Regions from separate parts of the Siminovitchia sp. FSL W7-1587 genome, predicted to be linked through region 1. Evidence: riboswitches for the same ligand, from Rfam matches in the RefSeq annotation. Region 1 holds a riboswitch; each other region holds the start of a gene.
What was found. A riboswitch is a leader RNA that binds a small molecule or an ion and turns the genes downstream of it on or off. The one in region 1 is predicted to bind thiamine pyrophosphate.
Positions count from the first base shown of each region.

Region 2: another riboswitch for thiamine pyrophosphate. It lies ahead of tenA (thiaminase II); the one in region 1 lies ahead of NST31_RS12430 (thiamine phosphate synthase).
Region 3: another riboswitch for thiamine pyrophosphate. It lies ahead of thiC (phosphomethylpyrimidine synthase ThiC); the one in region 1 lies ahead of NST31_RS12430 (thiamine phosphate synthase).

Region 1 is NZ_CP150169.1:2,644,817-2,652,209, reverse strand. Features, by position in the region: gene NST31_RS12450 (lysoplasmalogenase) at 596-1,252, opposite strand; gene NST31_RS12445 (ThiF family adenylyltransferase) at 2,463-3,476, opposite strand; gene NST31_RS12440 (thiazole synthase) at 3,473-4,240, opposite strand; gene thiS (sulfur carrier protein ThiS) at 4,243-4,443, opposite strand; gene NST31_RS12430 (thiamine phosphate synthase) at 4,458-5,063, opposite strand; TPP riboswitch at 5,128-5,237, opposite strand; gene NST31_RS12425 (4a-hydroxytetrahydrobiopterin dehydratase) at 5,294-5,596, opposite strand; gene NST31_RS12420 (LLM class flavin-dependent oxidoreductase) at 5,738-6,751, shown strand; gene NST31_RS12415 (DNA-3-methyladenine glycosylase) at 7,350-7,393, opposite strand, start outside.
Region 2 is NZ_CP150169.1:40,529-47,921, forward strand. Features, by position in the region: gene NST31_RS00215 (proline/glycine betaine ABC transporter permease) at 31-891, shown strand; gene NST31_RS00220 (glycine betaine/L-proline ABC transporter ATP-binding protein) at 888-2,090, shown strand; gene NST31_RS00225 (hypothetical protein) at 2,364-2,558, opposite strand; gene NST31_RS00230 (adenylyltransferase/cytidyltransferase family protein) at 2,724-3,608, shown strand; gene NST31_RS00235 (AEC family transporter) at 3,736-4,674, shown strand; TPP riboswitch at 4,753-4,854, shown strand; gene tenA (thiaminase II) at 4,960-5,646, shown strand; gene thiW (energy coupling factor transporter S component ThiW) at 5,671-6,189, shown strand; gene thiD (bifunctional hydroxymethylpyrimidine kinase/phosphomethylpyrimidine kinase) at 6,158-6,952, shown strand; gene thiM (hydroxyethylthiazole kinase) at 6,952-7,393, shown strand, end outside.
Region 3 is NZ_CP150169.1:1,643,966-1,651,358, reverse strand. Features, by position in the region: gene NST31_RS07740 (hydantoinase/oxoprolinase family protein) at 1-1,126, opposite strand, end outside; gene NST31_RS07735 (DUF917 domain-containing protein) at 1,123-2,217, opposite strand; gene NST31_RS07730 (cytosine permease) at 2,218-3,486, opposite strand; gene NST31_RS07725 (TetR/AcrR family transcriptional regulator) at 3,476-4,063, opposite strand; TPP riboswitch at 4,443-4,558, shown strand; gene thiC (phosphomethylpyrimidine synthase ThiC) at 4,684-6,468, shown strand; gene NST31_RS07715 (serine protease) at 6,490-6,657, shown strand; gene NST31_RS07710 (hypothetical protein) at 6,991-7,218, shown strand; gene NST31_RS07705 (L,D-transpeptidase) at 7,202-7,393, shown strand, end outside.

The DNA of each region.
Region 1 (7,393 bases):
GTAAGTATTTGATTATGAGGAAAAGGCGGGGAAAGGATGGGCAGGCCAGCTGATATCCAGGCTGCATGAATACGGATATCTTTGGCAAGGTAAAAGAACTGATGCCTTCGGAGCGGAGCGGCAATAGCCCTTCTCTGGCATGCCCTCCGGCTCCTGGGGTGATGAACCTAAGGCCAAAGATCACCTGTCATTCCTGTTACTAGATCATCACCTAATTCTGTTGTGCCACGAATCATAATACTTTTGAGCAAAACGACTTCCAAGGTCATTTAAAATGTGTATCTAACTCATTTAATATTTTATTATCCTTAGTTCCATCTTTCGATGCATGATGTATAGCATAGTTATTCTCTGCCAAACTAGTAAACAATAATCTTTTTCAATTATATTTTCAGTCACTTCCATATGCTCACAAGTTACCAAATCCCGTTTTTTACCATTAAGTAGTTGTTTAATCAAAAAAACAATATCAATCCAGGGTATCCATGCGAAAGAGAAAGAGGTTTCCAATAGTCGAGTGTACTTTTTTCGTACTAATATGGAACATTACATCCACGATCCGTTCAAACTTCCATTATTTTATGCAAAAACGGGGTTAACTTACCATGCTAAGCGCATTTGCTTTTTTGTTACTCCTGATGCTGTAAGCAATGAAAAATTGAGCGGCATAGTACGTGGACATGACAAGTAAATGCTCGTAGTGTACGGGAGAAACAAAGCGATTCCAGGCTAAAATGGAATCTGAAATAACAAATAAGATACTCCCTAAGGCAAGATAAACATTTCCAGTCATAATAGCGAACCAAGTCATGCTTGCGATCGCAATCATATAAATGCTAACCGGAAAAATGAGAGCCTGTTCTCCAGAGTTTGCAAGTGCTTGAATTAATGCTCTTCCAAACACCCAGGAATAAAGAATGAGAGGAAGAACACATGCCATCCGCCACTTGGAAAACTTCCATTGAAAAGCAAAACTAGCTATATAGAATAAATGTCCAATTAAAAAGGCTGTCAGACCAACAATAAACCAATGTATCGTTCCATCACCAATGGAACAAAAAACGAAGCCAATCAAAAGCAGCCAATGTGCTTTTGTTTTTTGCTTTGGTAATGTAAAGAAAGCGTACATGATAATGAGTATCATTGGAATTAATTTAAAAAACAATTTTAACAGCAAGGGATCAGTCGGAATAATAAGAATATACAAAATGCTTGTCGCCAAAATCAGGACTGGCAAACGCTTCAATTGCAAAAATACCACCTTCCCCTATTTGACATCTTTCATTTCCAAGATACCTGCAAGAACGGCAAATACAAATAGCAGAGAAAACGTATACAATGAATCCTTTTTTTGAAAAAACACTACTAACCAATTTCATCATAACCATTAACTCGATGTAACAGCACTAGCCATTCAAAATGGAGCAAAAGATAAGCTGGAATGCTTATGAATATAGTAAAACCTCTCTTTGGGATTCACCCAACAGGCTGGTGAATATTATTCAATCACTGTAAAGCAAGCGAAATGTCCAATGACAGATATCATTCTTATTTACAGGCGAACGCTTTTTCGCAGGTCAGCTTTAGCCTCCCATCACTCCCGCGGGTCTTCAGCTTCATAAGCAATTTCCTGATGTTCGTTTTTGAACATGAAAGAGCAATGATGACATTCACTCAACTTCCCCCACCGCTGGATATGAAATGCTGTTCTAATGATTTAATTTTCCAATAATTATTAATAATAAGTATAAAAGCTGCAGATGTATTTTGCAACTGAAAACAAACGAAGTAACATGGAGAAAAGCGCGCGCCATGACTGGACAGGGTCTCGTTTTCGAGCCGAACGTGAAAATACTTGTCAGGAAAAAGGCAGTATTATCAAAATCGCTCCCTAAATAACCAAGCTAATGAAGAGTTGGACCCATGAAATGATATGTTTTGCAGTCCATTTCATTTTCCAACTGAGCTTTCCTAATGTCAGATTCTTTCTCTTTCGGAACCAGCTCAAATTGCCTAAAAGCGCAAACTCAAAAAAGAACAGTAGCTCGTACGAGGGATTACAATTCTTTTCTTTCAAAGAGGTGTGCGTTGTGCACGGATGTATAATTTAAAAGAACAAAAGCAACAGCTTGTATAACTTGAATGAATAGAAAAGCAAATTGATCAAATAAATGAGGAAATCTGCCGCTTGAGATTCCTATTATTCAGGAAACACTTTTACAAAGATAAGTCTTTATGCCAACGGCGGAGTCTCGTAGGCCACATTATGCGTCCTTTGCCGTGTAAATAAAAGGCAGTATTTCACATAATAACACTGATTTTGCGGGAGAGCTTGCCCTCCCCACCTCTGCCAACTTTATGAAAATGGTTAAAAAAGAGGCGTCCAATCGACTTTTGGACGCGATCTCTTTATTCAATTTACTGATCCTTTACAGAATAGATCCGCTTTCGCAGACCAATGTCTACCCCAACAGTTTGGCCGCAAGCGATTTAGCTTTCACAATATCTTTCGTTCCATGAATAAGCAGACGGCCATCACGGAACAAAACAATCCGGTGACCGTCAAATTGGCAGGCTACAAGGTGCGGGTTAGACACAAGATCTGTTACAATCGGACGAATGGTTTCAGAAAGCAGGCGCGGCTCGACCATCCTTTCACGCGACAGTGTGAGTTGAACTGTATCCCGTCCGCATAATACCGCTGTTTTTGTTTGATTTTCTTTGGATAAAAACGGAAAGGTCGCTTGTTCTGAACAACTTGGACAATCTGGACGACGCAACGGTCTTACATCAATTGCCGCTTGATCGCCCGTCCAAAGATCAAACGATTTGAGCCTGTGATCTACTTCTTCTCCCACGATATATTTGAATACATTGGTTACTTGATGTGCTGTTACCACTTGAATAATCGGGCTGATTACCCCTGCTGTATCACAAGTGAGTGTTTGCGGCGGAAGCGTATTGAGCAGACAATGGAGACATGGACGGTCGTTCCACCCAATCGAATAGGTCAAGCCGTAGCTGGCGACGACAGCCCCCATAAAGAACGGTATATTTACTTTTCTGGATGCGTCATTCATTAACAATCTCGTTTCGATATTGTCCGTCGCATCCACAATTAACGTCTTTCCTTTGACAAGCTCTTCAGCATTTTCTGCTGTTACATCCGCAACCATCGTTTCAATGTCGACTTCACTATTAATCTCGCCAAGCCGCTTTTTGGCCGCAACCGCTTTTGGCAACTGATCGAGCACATCTTGTTCGGTATAAAGCTGCTGTCTCTGCAAATTACTCCAATCAAGTATATCCCGATCTACAATCGTCAGCTTCCCTACTCCTGCACGAACGAGCATTTCGGCACTTGCAGATCCAAGTGCCCCCGCTCCGATCACTAAAATATGGGATTGAGAAATTTTCTTTTGACCGGCTTCACCGATCGGTTCAAACAGTACCTGTCTCGAGTAACGGCTGTTCACGATGGAAGCAATCCTTCAATAGGACTGCTCGGCACCGCATAATCCCTCTCTTCGATCCGGCCGGCTTCAAATCCGAGCCTTCCTGCTTCAATGGCTAGTTTCATAGCAAGGGCCATCTTCACTGGATCCTTTGCTCCTGAAACGGCAGTGTTTAACAATACGGCGTCCGCTCCCAATTCCATTGCGTAAGCCGCATCCTTCGGAGAACCGATTCCTGCGTCAATAATGACCGGAACAGATGATTGCTCAATAATAAATTTGAGATTTAAAGGATTTAAGATTCCCCGTCCCGAGCCAATCGGGGAAGCGCCCGGCATGACAGCGTGGACTCCCAGATCTTCCAATCTTTTGGCAAGTACAACATCATCTGATGTATACGTAAGTACAGTAAAACCTTCCTCCAACAACATTTCAGAAGCTTTCAACGTTTCAACAGGGTCAGGAAGCAATGATCGGTCACATCCGATAATCTCCACTTTCACCATATCGCATAATCCAGATGCACGGGCAAGTTGTGCCGTCCTGACAGCTTCTTCCGCTGTTTTAGCGCCGGCTGTATTTGGAAGAAGGGTATACTTTTTCAAATCAAGCATTTCCAAGAAATTGGGCTGCGACGGTTCAAATACGTTCATTCTTCTTACCGCGAACGTAAGAATCTCTGCTTCCGACACGCGAACAGCTTCTTTTTGTATTTCAAATGAAGGGTATTTTCCTGTACCCAACAATAATCTTGAGTCAAATGTTTTCTCTCCTATTTTTAACATGCTTATCCTCCTCCTACAAAATGAATCATTTCAATCTCATCTCGTTCACGAATGTGCTTTCCATAATCGGACTTTTGAACAATCTCTTTATTTACCTCGACAATGACAATTCGATTGGACAACTTAAGATGATCGAGCAGCTCTTGAATGGTCGTAACATGTTCAGGCAACTCATACAGCTGACCGTTTAATTTCACTTCCATCTCGCTCCCCCCTCTCAAGTGATTGCCTGCCTGGCGTCATCATAAGCCGCTGCGGCAGATAATGGATCCTTGCTGTCAAAAATCGCTGACATCACGGCTATCCCCGAGGCACCTGCTGCATTCAGTTCGGGGATATGTTCCGGTTTGATTCCCCCAATCGCATAAATCTCTGCGCCATCGTATTTCACACTTATCTCTGAAAACTCCTCAAGTCCGCGCGGCGGCAGATGCCCTTTGCTGGCTGTTTCAAATACATGTCCATATAATAGCCAATCAGCTCCGCCCGCGATTGCCTGATCGGCTTCCTCCGCGGAATGAACAGAACATCCTGCTAATAGTCGGGGAAAACACCTTTTTACCGTTTGCACATCCAACCCGTGCCCCGGAAGATGCACCCTTCGGATATTTGCCGCAACAGCTACATCTACCCGGTCGTTTACGATCAGTTTTTCAGAAGAGACTCCCTCACGCAATACCAACTGGATCAGTTGCATACACTCATCAGCCGTTTTTGATTTTTCCCTGATGATAAAATGATCGACAAACGGCTCTGTTTCCACCATTATTTGTCCTACCTTTTTGATCGGCCACCTATCATTTGTTACAGCGATCAACTTCAACTACATGCCCCCTTTAAACACAAAAAAACCACTTACCATAAAGGAAGCGGCCAAATTTATCATATAAATCGGCATGTCACTTCCCTCCGCAGGTTCCAACCTGTTCAGGTGATAAGGGTATCAGAGTGCGCACTCTTCTCTCAGTCCTTTTCAAGGATTCCCCCAGTGCTTTTGCATATGAATGATTCTTGTAGTAATGATAGCATTAACTTTTCATATTGGAAAGTATTCTAGTTTTCTTTCGTACACTCCTCATAAAATTGATCATATTGATCTGCCATTTCAAAGTCCAGTGTCGTTAAGCCACGGGCTCGCCAAGAAGAAATTTTAAGTGTCACAAGCTTGTAGTCGATTGATATAAATGGATGATGTTGCGCTTTTTCCGAGGCTTGTGCCACTTTGTTCACAAAGTCGATTCCTTTTAAGTAGTCGCGAAAACGGTACTTTCTCGTAATCCATTTTTCATCAACAAGTTTCCAATTTTTATTTTCTTGCAATTTCACCGCTACTTCTTCCTGCGATAAACGTTCCATACAATATCCCTCCAAAAAGAGAAAATGATCATTGGCAAATGACAAAAACTTCCGTTCGACTCGATATGAAAAACGGATCATTGGACGTGCTATTGCAAACACTTTATCATCTTTTATAAGAGAAACCAAGGAGTGATTCCATTGTTACAATCACCTAACATAAAACTGTTTGACGGCATCCCGCTGTCGGTTCTTGATTTGGCTCCCATTACCGAAGGAAGCACGGCAACAGAATCTTTTAAAAACAGTGTTGAATTGGCACGAACTGTCGAAAGCTTTGGATTTAACCGCTACTGGCTTGCCGAACATCATAATATGCCCGGTATTGCCAGTTCCGCTACATCGGTCCTCATCGGCCATATTGCCGGCTCCACGAAATCCATTCGAGTGGGTGCGGGCGGCATTATGCTCCCGAACCATGCGACTCTTGTCATCGCTGAACAATTTGGAACCCTTGAATCGCTGTATCCCGGAAGGATTGATTTAGGACTCGGTCGTGCGCCGGGAAGCGATCAAGCGACTGCTTACGCACTCAGACGGACACTCAATAGGGGAGCTGAAGAGTTCCCGCAGCAAGTGGATGAGTTGGAGGAGTATTTTCATGGAACAGCACAGGTCCGCGCCATTCCCGGTGAAGGACTCAACATTCCAATCTGGCTCCTTGGCTCGAGTGATTTTAGCGCCAGGCTCGCCGCTTATAAAGGATTCCCTTTTTCTTTTGCCAGCCATTTCGCTCCCCAATACACGATACCGGCTATACAGCTTTATAAAAATAACTTTCGGCCATCGAAAACGTTAGCCCGCACTTATGTGATGGTTGGCGTTAACGTCATAGCCGCTGATACAGATGAAAAAGCCGCTTGGCTTGCCACTTCCCAGCAACAGCAGTTCTTGGATCTGATACGCAACATGCCGTCTCAATTAAAACCGCCTGTTGACAATATGGATGAAATTTGGTCGCCGCTTGAAAAAGCCTCTGTTGAACGAACCCTTGATGCGCGCTCCACAATTGTGGGCCGCCCTGAACACGTTCGTGAGAAGCTGCGTGAATTTATAAAAGAAACAGAAGCTGATGAAATCATCGTTAACTCACAAGTTTTTGACCCAAAGGACCGGATCCGCTCATATGAAATTCTCGCAGAGATGTTAGTTTGAGCGTTCTTTTCCCTATTTGTCCCGGCTCCCGCTACGAGCACCATGAGGATTCCGACTGTTCGTGTTACTTGTGACGTTCCATTCATTTGGTCCATAGATCATACGCTTATATTTGATAATTTTGTACAACATTTTCATTTCACACAGCTGATCGCAATAAAGATGTTTCATTCTTCCTTTATCATTGCACAATGGGGCTGAGATAGAATTGGAAAGATCGTGAAAACAAAACCGCCTGAAATCAAGGTTTTAAACTTGATTCCATGCGGTTTATTTCATTTTTACAGAGTTATGTCCAGCCCTTATTTTTGTTAAAAAAATTCCTATCATCGCTACGTCAACATATTTCGCTTTCCGCAGGTCTCTTCAGCTTCCTCGGAAAGCAAAGATCGCTTTCCTGCGGGATCTTCAGCTCGAGCTATTCCCGCAGGAGTCACATATGTTGACTACGCTAAAAGCTTGCGTATGATACACTGGGACAATTGATCCCGCATGTAAGGTGCCGTATGACTCCCACTTCAAAACGTGAGGGTGATACAAAAGGTCCAGACGCTATTTCTTGGTCTCCACTGATCACGCGGCTGCGGGCTCTTCCCCGCTAATAAAGTGTACGCCATAAATAAAAAGTAGCGTACGATTCCC
Region 2 (7,393 bases), 1.9 Mb from region 1:
TCAAATCTTAATATAGGTGAGGTAGGTATTATGGAAGGATTTCCGGATATACAAACAAATCTGGGAAAGTATGCCGACCAATTGGTTACTTTTCTCGATGTTTCTCTTGAAGGATTTTTTGATTTTATTTTCTTTCTGGCATCAAGGACGATTAATGGAATCCAGGATTTTCTCATTTGGATCCCCTGGTGGTTGTTTATCGTGGCCATTTTCTTACTGGGATGGTATTTTAAGTCGGTTTTTTCAGGAGTATTGTACGGCGTCTTTATTTTTCTCATCGGAACATTCGGGTTGTGGGAAGATATGATGACGACGATCGCCATCATTGTGACAGCGGTCCTTATTTGTTTGGTTCTCGGTATTCCATTTGGCATATTGATGTCATACAGCACCGGCTTTTCAACCGTTGCGCGGCCCATTTTGGATGCGATGCAAACCATGCCAAGCTTCGTTTATTTAATTCCCGCGATCTTTTTCTTTGGATTGGGGAACGTATCGGCTATATTTGCCACTTTAATTTACGCTCTTCCGCCGGTGATCCGATTAACTGAACTTGCGATCCGCGGCGTTGACAAAGAAGTGATCGAATCAGCCCAGTCCTTTGGATCGTCTCCTTGGCAAATGTTACGGAAAGTACAGTTGCCGCAGGCTTTGCCAACCATTATGGCAGGAGTGAACCAAACGACGATGATGGCTTTGGCGATGGTTGTTATTGCTTCAATGGTTGGAGCGCAAGGTCTTGGTGAACAGGTGCTTATCGCGATCAACAGGATAGACATCGCTTTAGGGTTTGAAGCGGGAATCAGCATCGTATTTTTGGCCATTATTATTGACAGAATCACTAATGGAGCGGCCGACAAGTTTCAGAAGCACAGGAGGTTGGCTCGATGACAACACAAATAAAACTGGAACACGTTTCAAAAATTTTTGGCCCCAAACCCAAATCGGTTATCCCCATGATTAAACAAGGGATGTCGAAAGAAGAGATTTTGGAAAAAACGGGCCATACAGTCGGAGTATACGATGCATCTCTGGAGATCAAAAAAGGCGAAATATTCGTCATTATGGGCTTGTCCGGAAGCGGAAAATCAACGCTTATCCGCTGCTTTAACTTATTAAACAAACCAACTGACGGCGCTATTTATATTGATGGTGTCAATATTGTCAATGGCAGCAAGTCCGAGTTGAAAAAAGTAAGACAGGAAAAAATCGCCATGGTATTTCAGCATTTCGGTCTATTCAGCCACCGAACGGTTTTGGGCAACGTGGAGTATGGATTGGAAGTCCGGAACATGCCTAAAAAGGAACGGCGTGAAATAGCCTTAAAAAACATTGAAATAGTAGGATTAAAAGGTTATGAAGATCAATACCCGGATGAATTGTCGGGGGGAATGCGCCAAAGGGTGGGGCTGGCCAGAGCATTGGCCAATGACCCCGATATCCTCTTGATGGATGAACCGTTCAGTGCGCTTGATCCGCTTATCCGCAGGGAAATGCAGTTGGAGCTCTTGGATATCCAAAATCGTCTACAAAAAACAATTGTTTTTATTACACATGACGTGAACGAGGCTTTTAAGCTGGGGGATCGGGTTGCTGTCATGAAGGATGGCCGTGTTGTACAAGTCGGTACACCTGAAGAAATTATTGAACGGCCGGCGAACAATTATATATCCGAGTTCATTAAGGACATTGACCGTTCGAAAATCCTCCAAGCGGAGCATGTCATGATCAAGCCGAATGCGCTCGTTTCATTGAAGGACGGTCTACATGTCGCAGTAAAGGAAATGAAGGAGAACGGCATATCTAGCGTTTTCGTTGTGGACCGCCAGAGGCATATAAAAGGCATTGTAACGATAGATGACGCGGTAAAGGGGATAAAGCAAAAAAAAGCGTTGCCTGAAGTGATGCGGGATGACATTTCCATTGTCCAAAAAGATGAATATGTCAGTGATTTAATACCAAAAGTATTGGAGTCGAAATTTCCGCTTGCCGTCGTAGATGATAACGACAAACTGTCCGGATTCATTCTTCGTGTCCATGTTTTATCGGGCCTGGCTTCCGCAAACGGGAATGGTACAGACGACTCGTAAAAAAAGAACGGGGAAACAGCAACATGTTCGTTTTCCGTACCAAAGCCCTTGGAAACTCTTAACGGAGCTCCCAAGGGCTTAATAGTCTAATAATGTAAATATCTTGATGGAACCGCAGTTTTCCGAACGGTCGGGGCTGTCCGAAAAGTAATATTGCCGCTTGAAAACAAAAAAAACCAAACCCAAGATTGCTGTAAAATCAACATCTTGGGTTTTACATTTTCATGCATTTACTCTGAATTGGATTTTTTAGACAGCCCCTCCTGCTTGATTCTAATTAGCTTTATATAACAGCGCATGAAGTGCCCGAAAAATAATAACGCCAGCAAATAATACAATAACAATGACAGCGATAATTTGAATCACAGTGATCAAAGGAACTACAATAGTCAGGTTGGGAACCAAAAGTGTGATGCCCAATAAGGCATACCCAGCAAGGATGGCAAGCAAAGAAGTTGGCCAATTCATTCTAAGTATACACCTCCTTGGTAACAATGTATGAACACCAATTTCCGTTGGTGCGATTTTAAATATAAATAAGGAAACAATCTAGCCGCGATTGCAATCATATATTAAATGATATATGATAATGTTGGTATCGAGGTTAAAAGAGATGCAAGGGGGAGGCCTGTATTGAAAACAATTTTCATAGAAGGGGCATTTATTGGAAATAGAGAGGAACATGAACCTTGTGTAATGGTGCTTGGCTTTTTTGATGGCGTCCATTTAGGGCACCGTTCATTGATTGACACGGCCAAAGACATCGCAGAGAAAAAGGGCATAGAATTGGCTGTTATGACATTTTTTCCACATCCAAGCAATATTTTACGGGTTCAAAACAAAATAACGAGTTATTTGACGCCTCTGCCTGACAAACAGAGATTATTGAAAAATATGGGTGTTGAAAAATTATATATTGTAACATTTACCGAGCAGTTTGCCGAACTTTCACCGGGAGATTTTATTAAAAAATATGTGGCTGGATTACATAGCAAGCATGTCGTTGCCGGTTTTGATTTTACCTATGGTTACCGCGGGAAAGGAAACATGGAACGAATGAAGTTAGATGGAAAAGGCTTATTTGATGTAACAACAGTCCCCAAAAAAGCTTTTAATGGTGAAAAGATTAGTTCGAGTAAAATCAGGAAGCTCTTGGATGAGGGGAAAGTGGAGGACGTTCATCATTATTTGGGGAACCATTACAGTGCGCATGGAATGTTGGAAAGCCAATCATTCGATCAATACAGCGGAAAAACAGTCGCCCATATTGTATTCCAACATTATTATTTGCCGCAAAAAGGGTTGTATATCGTTGAAGTGACGACTCAAGAGCGAATATATCAATCAATAAGTCTGCTTGATGTTCATCATTCATGTGTGTTAGTGTTGGAAGGAAATATACATATTCCTGCACCCGTAACGATTAAATGGCTGGCAAAAGTGAAAGCGTTCTCTCCGTTGCAGTATAAGTCCATTGATCAAATAACAAAAAATCCATACTATCCGCTAAAAGCTTAACTGTTGTTTTAACCGTTTTCTTATGTATAATGTACGAGTGAAGAAGTGGTAAAAGGAAGTATCCTGAAGTCCATTTCTTCGCTTTTTCTTTGCCATTATCAGTTTTTATACAGAAAGTAGGATACGTATGGAATTTACAGTTGTTTTTCAGTCAATCATCATTATTACTTTGATGATCATGATTGGCGCGTTGCTCGGTAAAACAACTCCATTAAATGATGATACTCGCAGAGCATTTATTCAAGTGATCGTAAATATTGCGATGCCCTGCATTATTTTATCGAGTATTTTTCACGTTGAAATGGATGACCAGATGTTTAAAATGATTGCCATCGTTTTTGGGCTTTCCATCATTATTAATCTTATTGGAATCGGGACCGGCTTTTTATTTGCTTGGTTATTTCATAGGGGTTCCAATAAGATAAGGGAAATTGCCATCCTTTCAGGTTTGGGAAACACCGGATTTATCGGCATTCCGCTTTGTGCGGCACTTTTGGGCCCAGAGGGGGCTTTGTTTGCGGCCATTTTTGATGCTGGAGTCGATGTGACCATTTGGACAGTCGGAGTCATTTTACTTCAGAAAAATAGAAAGTTTGCTTGGCAAACATTAAAGTCCATGGTGAATATTCCGACAGCAGCCATTTTCGTTGGTCTTATTACCGCATATTTTCAATTAAAGCCGCCCGGTCTTTTGATTGACTTGACGGACAGATTGGCCGCATTGGCGGCACCGCTCGCCATGTTCTATATCGGAATGATGATCATGACCCTGAAACGCGGACAAGTACGCCGTTCGGTAAACCATATTTGGGTGCCCATTTCCGTAAAATTGATTATTTTGCCGATCGCTTCCATTTTCATGATACACTTTTTCAGTTTAAACACGGTACTCGTTCAAACGGTCTTGATTCAATCCATGATGCCGACGATTACCCTGGCATCCATTCTCTTTGCCAAATACTCTGCAGATGAACAAATGGGGGCCTTAACGACTATTTTTTCCACGCTGCTTGCACTTGTGACCATCCCTTTAATGGTGTATGTAATGAGCCTATTTATTCATTAAACTTGCTTTTTGTCCATATCATGATATGATGGCAGTACATGCACCTAATAATTGAATAACTTCTTTGAAACAATGAATTTTGTCTGCTAGGGGAGCTGTAAAGCTGAGAGAAATCGATGATTGAAACCCTTTGAACCTGATCTGGTTTATGCCAGCGTAGGGAAGCAGGCTGCGTCATTATGATTTGCTTTATGATGATGAGCCGCTTCCTTTTCGGGAGCGGTTTTTTCATTTTTTCAAAGTGGGGAATCATGAAGTACAAACTTTTTTAAAGGAGTGGAACCAATGAAAGTTGAAAAAATGTTGTTTACGGACAGGCTTTATGAGAGCGCGAAGGAAATATGGGAAAAAAGCTATAACCACCCATTCGTCCAAGGGGTAGGAAAAGGAACACTCGATCAAGAAATTTTTGAATATTATATGAAACAAGACTATGTCTATTTAATTGATTATGTGAAGCTGTTTGCTATTGGAGCGCAAAAAGCTCCCACTCTCGAAATTATGACAAAGTTCTCACATTTGCTTCATGAACACCTCCATTTTGAAATGGAGCTGCATCGCCAATTCGCCGCAGAGTTTGGCATTTCGAATGAAGAGCTTGAAAACACCGAACCCGCACCAGTCAATTTGGCATATACCCGCTACATGCTGCATGTGGCTCATAACGGAACATTGGCGGAACTTGTGGCAAGCCTGCTTCCGTGTGCCTGGCATTACGCCGAAACGGGAGAAAGATTAAAAGAACAATATGGGGCTACTTTGGAATCCAACCCGTACCGCAAATGGGTTGAAACCTATTCATCAGAAGAATTTACTTCTCTTGGAAAATGGCTGATTGATCTCATGAATCAGTTAGCAGATGGGAAACCGGAAAGAGAATTGGCGGAATTGGAAAAGCACTTCCTTATCACCTCCAAATATGAATATTTATTCTGGGATATGAACTATCATCAACAGAACTGGACGCTCTAAATCCTAATAGCCGGAGGTTGCTCCATGCGAGTTAAAAAACTGACCATTACAGCCATGATCATTGCATTTACAACAATCACGAGCCATGTTATCTTTATCCCGGCCGGATTTGCCAAAATTTTTCCAATCCAGCATTTTGCCAATATGGTAACGGCCGTTTTATTTGGGCCAGGCTATGCATTAGCCCAAGCATTTATCGTTTCGACAATCCGGAATATTTCAGGAACAGGCTCGTTGTTTGCTTATCCGGGAAGCATGATCGGAGCCCTCCTGGCTGGCTGGTTGTATGCCAAAACGAAAAGAATAGGGTTTGCGTTTATAGGTGAAGTCGTTGGAACCGGGATCATCGGTGCTGTTGCCGCCTATCCGATTGCGGCATTGCTGTTAGGCCGGGAGGCGGCCTTATTTGGATTGGTCCCGGCCTTTGCTGCCAGTTCCATTGCCGGCGCTGCCCTGGGATTTGTTTTATTAAAAGTATTCATGAAACATTCAGCGATCGGAGGTTTGCTGTATGAAAACAGCTCTTACAATCGCCGGATCTGATTCCGGTGGAGGAGCGGGGATTCAAGCGGATATAAAAACTTTTTCCGCTCTAGGGGTGTTCGGCATGTCTGCGATTACGGCGATTACGTCCCAAAATACTGTTGAAGTAAGATCTGTACAACTCATTGATGTAAACATCATCAACGACCAAGTCGCAGCCGTGTTGGAAGATATTGGGGCTGACGCGGTGAAAATCGGTATGCTGGCAACGCCGGACATTATACAAACAGTCGCGCAATGTTTAAAAAAATATAAACCAAAACACATTGTTCTTGATCCTGTTATGATTTCCAAGGGGGGACACCGGCTGCTTGAAGAAGATACAATGCAAGAGCTGAAATCAACCCTTATCCCGCTGGCTTCGCTCGTTACACCTAATATCCCGGAAGCGGAGGTTTTGGCCAATATGCCGATACATAATGAGCCTGACATGTATGAAGCATGCCGGGTGATCAAAAAGCTGGGAGCGCAGGCTGTCCTGATTAAAGGCGGGCACTTGCAGGGAAACCCCAATGACTTATATTACGACGGGCAAACGTTTCAACTATTTCGCGGGGAAAGAATTGAAACGAAAAATGTCCATGGGACAGGTTGCACACTGTCCGCAGCAATTGCCGCCCTCTTGGCGAAAGGAAAGGAAATGCCGACAGCGATTGATGAGGCCAAAGATTATATTACAAATGCGATCGCCAACAGCCTTGACATTGGACAAGGATACGGACCGACCCATCACTTCTATCATCTATACGAGTGTGTAACGTGATGGGAACGGATGGGCAGATGATGTTGACGAAAGTCGGACAGCTTTTTGAGCAAGTCAGACATAAACAGCCGCTTATTCACCATCTAACAAATCAGGTAACGATAAACGATTGCGCAAACGTAACCCTAGCCATTGGCGCTGCACCCGTCATGGCGTCCAGCCCTTTGGAAGCGGCTGACATGGCCAAAATGGCGAATACCCTCATAATAAACATCGGAACATTGAACTCGGATGCGTTTAAAGCGATGAAGCTGGCTGGAAAAGCCGCCAACGAAACAGGAATTCCTGTTATACTTGATCCTGTCGGAGTGGGGTCAACGGACTTTCGAACCCAATCTGCTTTTGAAATACTGGAACAAGTAAAGGTTTCCGTCATTCGAGGAAATGTAAGTGAAATGAATTGTTTAGCCGGAGGCATCGGGGCGACAAAAGGGGTTGATG
Region 3 (7,393 bases), 1.0 Mb from region 1:
CATCATCAACTCTTGATGCATCTGTTCCCTCGATTTCCATTTGGCCGGTGCCAATTGCCACATCTGTTGCTGTTAGTTCATCACCGCCGAAGACGATTGCTTTTTCCGGCAATTGATATCCAACGCTTTCCGGTCCGATTTTCCACGAGCCTTCCTTCAAATACACCCGTGTACCGCCGCCAAAGCCGATAGAGTATATGTCTGGCATGCGATAATTAGTCCGGACTCCGCCCACTTCTACCGCTAGTGAAGTTTGGCGGGGAAAGCTGTTTGCGAGCACACCAATATCTGTCGTGGTACCGCCGATATCTACTACGATTGCATCATCTTCTTTTGATAAATGGGCCGCTCCGCGGATGGAGTTGGTCGGGCCGCAAGCGATCGTGTAGATTGGATATTTTTGTGCGTAGCTGTTTGTCATCAATGTGCCATCATTTTGTCCCAGATAAATATGGGCATCAATTCCTTCGTCTTTTAAAGCTCGTTCGAAATCTGTGGACACGCGGCTGATGACAGTCATCAAAGCGGCGTTTAAAACGGTCGCATTTTCGCGTTCAATTAATCCGATCGAGCCAATTTCGCTTGATAACGAAATGGGGATTCCGGGCAGTTCTTTTTCAAAAAAAGCCGCGGCCTCTTTTTCTTGATCACTTAGTACAGGAGAGAAGACGCCGGAAATCGCGATCGAATCGACTTTGCCCCGGAAGCGGTCCGCCGCGACTTTTAGCTCTTCCGCATCCAGGTTTGAGATAGGGGAGCCGTTATATTCATATCCCCCATGGATCAAGACGGTTTCCGCCTGTACTTTTTCCACTAAATCTGGTGGCCAATCCAGCAGGGGCGGGACGGTTGTCCCGCTTGGCAAACAAAGACGGACAATACCGACTTTGTTCAGTGATTTTCGTTCCACAATCGCGTTTGTGCAATGAGTCGTTCCAAGCGTGGCGATTTGTATTTTTTTTACATTCACGTTCGTTTCTGCCAACAGCTTTTTGATCGTTTTTTGGATTCCCGTAAATACATCTTTTGTTGTAGGGGATTTTGTGCTGCCAAGCACTTGATTGTCATTATCCAACAGGACGCCGTCCGTGTTCGTTCCTCCTACATCAATTCCCAATCTGATCATTTGTCCAATCGCTCCTTTACTAATGTTTCGAGCGGAATATAGTCATATGGATATTTGAAATATCTTGGTCCAGCCGTTTCGATTCCCATGTCAGTCCGCCACTTTTCGTGCGCGGGGAAGGCGGTGATGACAACGCGCGCGCCATATTTGAGCCCCTCGGTTGTGATAGGCATTCCGGTTTCTTCATCAAGGACGGCGATCAAGTCCGGCGTCATGGCAACCGGCTTGCCGTTCACCTCTGCCAGCAGGTGCTCGTTTTGGAAAAATAATGTCGCGGACTTGTCTTGAAAGTTGTCGAGTCCTTCAAAATGGGCTTCGCCTCTTGTAAATCCGCCTTCAATCTTTCTTTTAATGAGGGCGGCTTTTCCTTTAAACAGAATGTGGCCATTCAAAAGCCGGGTGATTTGTGAGATGGGATGCTCCGCCGACTCTCTTTTTCCCCGTAAAAGGCCACCCACATTTTTGGCAAGCGTCAAAGTTCCGGGAATGACGCTTTCTTTCGCCTGTTTTCCGGTTATTCCATAGTCGCAGACAATCGAAGAGCCGCCCATGGAGATGGTGACGTTACGGGAGATTTTTTCACTCCAATAGCCGTCGGCCGGTTCGATCGTCACAACGTTTCCTTGTTCATCCCCCACTGTGACGAGTTCAGGTTTGAGACCGTCTAAATGGAATGTCACCATTTGCGCTTCGGGAAAAGCGCGGCCCATCGCATCTCCATCCAGGATGGGAATATTGTTCATGGCGGCCACCGCCACAGGGATGAGGGAATTGACGCCGCCTATTTCAATCGGCATGACGACGTCGGTCTTTTTGCCGCTTGCTTTTTCAAAAGCTTTTAATGGAGCGGCCAGTTGCTCGAAGGATGGAATTTTTTCGACAAGAACGCTTGGCGAGCCCATTCCGGAAGCCGGCAGTATCCATTGATCATCCTTCAGTTCATCAACAGTGATCACTTCAACGGGACCGTATTGTTGTATGGCGGATAAAGCCATCATTTTTCCGATATAGGGGTCACCGCCGCCGCCTGTTCCGAGCACGGTTGCGCCGACGGCAATACATTCAATATCTTCTTCCGTTAACCATTTCATTTAAAAACGCTCCTTTTTATAAAAAATCAGAATGAAAATCAACTGGAAGATAAATGCGGTCAAAAAGCTGTCCAAAGAAGGAATGGTTGTTAAAGTAAACAGCGCCAATCCAATCGGGCCTTCCATTGTCAGCCAGCTGATCAAAGTTCCGAGCGCCCAGGCCAAAAGCGGCAACAGCTTAAAGCGTTTATCGTTTTCTTCCCGGAACAACCGCATGCCCCCGATATAATAGGATGCTGTATAAACACCGCCGATGGGGGTGATAAACATCGTCATAATCGTTAAAAAGTCGATAAAGTGATCATAAATACCTAGGACGGCAAGTAGTGTGCCGACAATTCCGGCGATCAGGGTGAGTGTCACTTTGCTCGTTTTGGTAAAAATAACCGAAAGGCTCAATCCAGATGAATAGGCGTTGCTCGTATTCGTTGTCCATTGGGCCAGAATCAGCACTAAAATGCCCGGAATACCGAGGCCGACTGTAATCATTATCGTTGTTAAGCTGCTTTCATCCATAATGCGAGACAAAATCATTGCGATAATGATCATAAAACTGTTTCCAAAGAAAAATCCGAAAAAGGATGCCAGGACGGCATCTTTTTTTGTTCGAGCCCATCTTGAAATGTCCGGTGAAATCGTCGCCCCGACAACAAAAATGCTGATGACGAGCGAGATGGCCATCCCAAACGTAAATGTGTTTTCTACAGGGGCGTTCAGTTCGCTCGCGCCAAATTGCCGAATGGCCAGCCCCACTGCCGCCAAGACAAGGATGAGTAGCAGTGGAACGGACCATGAGCTTAATTTTTCAATCGCTTTATAGCCGATCACCGCGGTTGTCATCATTAATACTCCGCCGATTGCAGCCAACAACGGGACAGGAGCTTTTAATCCGAGCGCACCTTCAATGGCGGCATACGCATTCTCGGCAAAGAATCCGGCTTGGACACCGAACCAGCCCAGTAAGGAAATCGCCATAAATAAGGACACAAGCTTTGCTCCCGAAATGCCGAATGTAAATCTGGAAATCATTGATGTGGATAATCCGGTTACCGCTCCGACGTAGGCGCAAAAAGCGGCTAAGATGCCTAAAATGGCAGAACCGATCAAGACCGCCCACAAAGCGTCTTGAAAGGCCATGCCTTTTCCGAGTTCCGCCCCGAACAGCATCGCGGATAAGTCGATGCCAACCGCGATCCAAACGAGGCTGATGGAAAACCATGCTTTCCTCTCGCTCATCGGAACGGCTTCTCTGGCGTAATCATTTTTCATTTTCATATCCTCCCAGCAAAATCCTCATGATGTAAAGAGCTTCTTCTATTTGATGTTGCAGTTGTTTTTGATCGTACAGATTTATTTCCCAAAAAACCCCATCCATGATTACGACAAATTGTTTGATGAGCCTTGTCGCCTGATATTCAGTTATAGACGGGATGTCCCGTGTAATCAGCGTCAATAAAGAGTTAATCAACCAGTCGTCAAACTGTTGGATATGCTCCTGAAGATACTCATGGATTTCCGGCGGCGGTGCGGTGACAAGAGAAATGTAGGCATTCGTTTCCTCGTTATTCTCTTGGTGATAGGCGACCGCTCCTTTGATAAGCGCTTCAAAAATGTCAAAAATCGGCCGATCATGCACTTTTTGAAGAATTGACTGCATTTCTATGAAATGATCTTTTAATAGCTTTTGAAAAGCCGCCAAAAACAGCGCTTCTTTATTTTTGTAAAAAAAATAAATCGATGCTGGTTTTATGCCGACTTCTTTGGCAATATTCCGCATCGTGGCACCGTGGTAATTGAATTTGGAATATTCGCGAATGGCAGCTTGCAAAATCTTGTCTTTTGTCAAAAAATTCCACACCACCTAACAAGTGTTAGGTTAATGATAATGGAGCTTTTGGCGAAAATCAATAGGATAATAGAGGATGCCGGATAAGTGCTTGTTTCTTAGACAGGCAGTTTTAGGCAATCGCGAACGGCTTTTCTTTATGCCCCACAAACTTCTTGTTTCTAACTATCATCCGAATCCAGTATTTTTTCCTTGAAGGTTTTATTGAGTGGATCTTATTGGATTGAAGGTTTTATTGAATGGAAAATCTTATTGAAATCTCTATTTTACGTATCATCTGAAGGGAGATAGATTGAGGGCACATCATGACAAAAGGTTCATTTTTGTCATATCTCTTGTTTTTTTATTCTAAATTTGTATAATATTAAGTAAATCTAATAGCAATAACTGGGGGTGCCCAATGAGTTGGGCTGAGAGGAGAAACACGATGAAGTTTCTTGACCCTTTGGACCTGATCTGGTTAATGCCAGCGTAGGGAAGTTAGTCGGCAGTTTTGGGATACAGTATATGCAAGCCGGGTCCAGTCTTTCTTTGTGGACCCGGCTTTTTAATGTATCTGCCTCCAAGCTGTGTATTCAGATCTCGTCCTTTCAATTATTTTGTAGAGGAGAGATTTTTTTATGTCCATGTCATTCACAAATGAAAAAAATGGTACAGTCATGTTTCAATTTCCAGGAAGCAAAAAAGTGTATGTAGAGGGGTCAAGGCCTGATATCAGGGTTCCCATGCGGGAAATTATGTTGAGTGAGACGAAAACGGAGGCCAAAGTGGAAGCGAATTCTCCTGTTCGAGTATATGATACAAGCGGTCCATATACGGATCCTGATGTTAACGTAGACATTGCCAAAGGCTTGCTTCCGCTTAGAAGCAAGTGGATTCAAGAACGAGGGGATGTAGAAGAATATGAAGGCCGGGAAATGAAACCGGAAGACAATGGCTTTAAATCCAATCATGACCCGCGTGCCGATCGTCATATTTTTCCCGGGTTAAAGCGTAAACCACTCCGCGCCAAAAAAGGCGCAAACGTTACCCAGCTGCATTACGCCAAAAAAGGGATTGTTACACCTGAAATGGAATTTATTGCAATTCGTGAGAATATGAAACCAGAATTTGTCCGGGATGAAGTGGCAAGCGGCAGGGCGATCATTCCTGCAAACATTAATCACCCAGAGGCTGAGCCCATGATTATTGGGAGAAACTTTCATGTGAAAATCAATGCGAATATTGGGAATTCCGCGGTAACGTCCTCCATCGAGGAAGAAGTCGAGAAAATGACTTGGGCAACACGCTGGGGCGCTGATACAATCATGGATCTATCAACAGGGAAAAATATCCATACAACCCGTGAATGGATTATTAGAAACTCTCCGGTTCCGATTGGGACAGTTCCCATTTACCAGGCCTTGGAAAAGGTAAATGGAGTTGCGGAGGATCTTACATGGGAAGTATATCGCGATACTTTGCTGGAGCAGGCGGAGCAGGGGGTCGATTATTTTACCATTCATGCCGGCGTTCTGTTGCGATATGTTCCTTTGACAGCCAATCGTGTTACAGGAATCGTCTCCCGGGGCGGGTCTATTATGGCCCAATGGTGTCTGTATCACCATAAAGAAAACTTTCTTTATACTCATTTTGAAGAAATATGTGACATCATGAAGACTTATGATATCGCCTTTTCGTTAGGGGATGGCTTGCGTCCGGGGTCGATTGCGGATGCAAATGATCAAGCGCAGTTTGCGGAGTTGGAGACGCTTGGTGAACTGACGAAAATAGCCTGGAAGCATGATGTCCAAGTGATGGTGGAAGGGCCGGGGCATGTGCCGATGCATCTTATTAAAGAAAATATGGACAGGCAAATGGAAGCCTGCCAAGAAGCTCCCTTTTACACGCTAGGACCACTGACAACCGATATTGCTCCTGGGTATGATCACATTACCTCCGCTATTGGCGCTGCAATGATTGGCTGGTATGGAACCTCCATGCTTTGCTATGTCACCCCAAAAGAACATTTGGGACTTCCGAATAAAGATGATGTTCGGGAAGGGGTCATCACTTATAAAATCGCCGCACATGCGGCAGATTTGGCGAAAGGCCATCCGGGTGCGCAGATGAGAGATGACGCACTTTCCAAAGCCCGATTCGAATTTCGCTGGGAAGACCAATTCAACTTATCATTGGATCCGGAACGGGCAATGGAATATCATGACGAGACTCTTCCGGCTGATGCGGCCAAAACAGCGCATTTCTGCTCCATGTGCGGACCCAAATTTTGCAGCATGAGAATTTCTCATGACATTCGTAAATATGCGGAAAAAAACAACTTAAACACGCAGGAAGCATTTGAAAAAGGAATGCAGGAAAAAGCGGCTGAATTCCAAAAAGCCGGAAGCAGTATATACCAATAATTTTCTCTGGAGGTTTTCCGTATGAATGTACAAAAAATAAGAGAGGAAATTAAGCAGTTGGAAAGGAAAATAGAGGTATTGCAGGTACGGTTAAATGAAATCCAACAAGCCTGCGACCATCATTTTATTGGCGATGCATATTATGAAACCTGCAGCAAATGCAATAAGGTGAATGTATTATATTATTAATGGTTCACTACTAAAAGCCCCCGAAAGGAAACTGATATGCTCCCCTAAAGGTAGACAGATAAAAAATAAAAATCTGTTTTCCTTAAGGGGAGTTTTTTTCTAAAAAAGCGATTTGCGACCCCGCTTCCGAAAATATGCCTGCTTAAGGATCGCCCGGGAAATAGGGTGCTTACATCCATGGTGGGATTGCCAAGTGCTATCCCGTCCTTATCGGTTATTTTGGTAAAAGTCGTATCAGAGGTTATTCTGTTCAACAATCAAGCTGTGGCTAAGCCTTCCGTCGGTAAGTCAAAGGGTGTTTCCTTTAGATGAACCGGGCCGCTGGCCAAACAAATGATGATCGCCAAAGCTGGCGAAGCGGGAGTTGATCCCGCTAAATCGGGAACGGCGATATCGAAGACGGTCCCCTCGCCTATTTTCCGGAAGTCCATCCGCGTCCGGGTAGAGCTGCGGTGGGAGATGGAGAGAAAGAAAGCTCTCGTGAAGGGGCTTTTTATTGATGTTCTACATACGATATTCCCAAAAGATGTTGGAGGGATTTATCGTGGCGAAATGGATTGATGTTTCAACGACGAAACACCAGCTCAAGCTTTTTGACGGAAACAAGTTGATAAAGACGTACCCGATTGCTGTCGGCAAGATGTTAACGCCAACACCATACGGAAACTTTGCGGTCATCAACAAACAGCGGAATCCCGGAGGTCCTTTTGGTGTTATGTGGATCGGGTTATCAAAG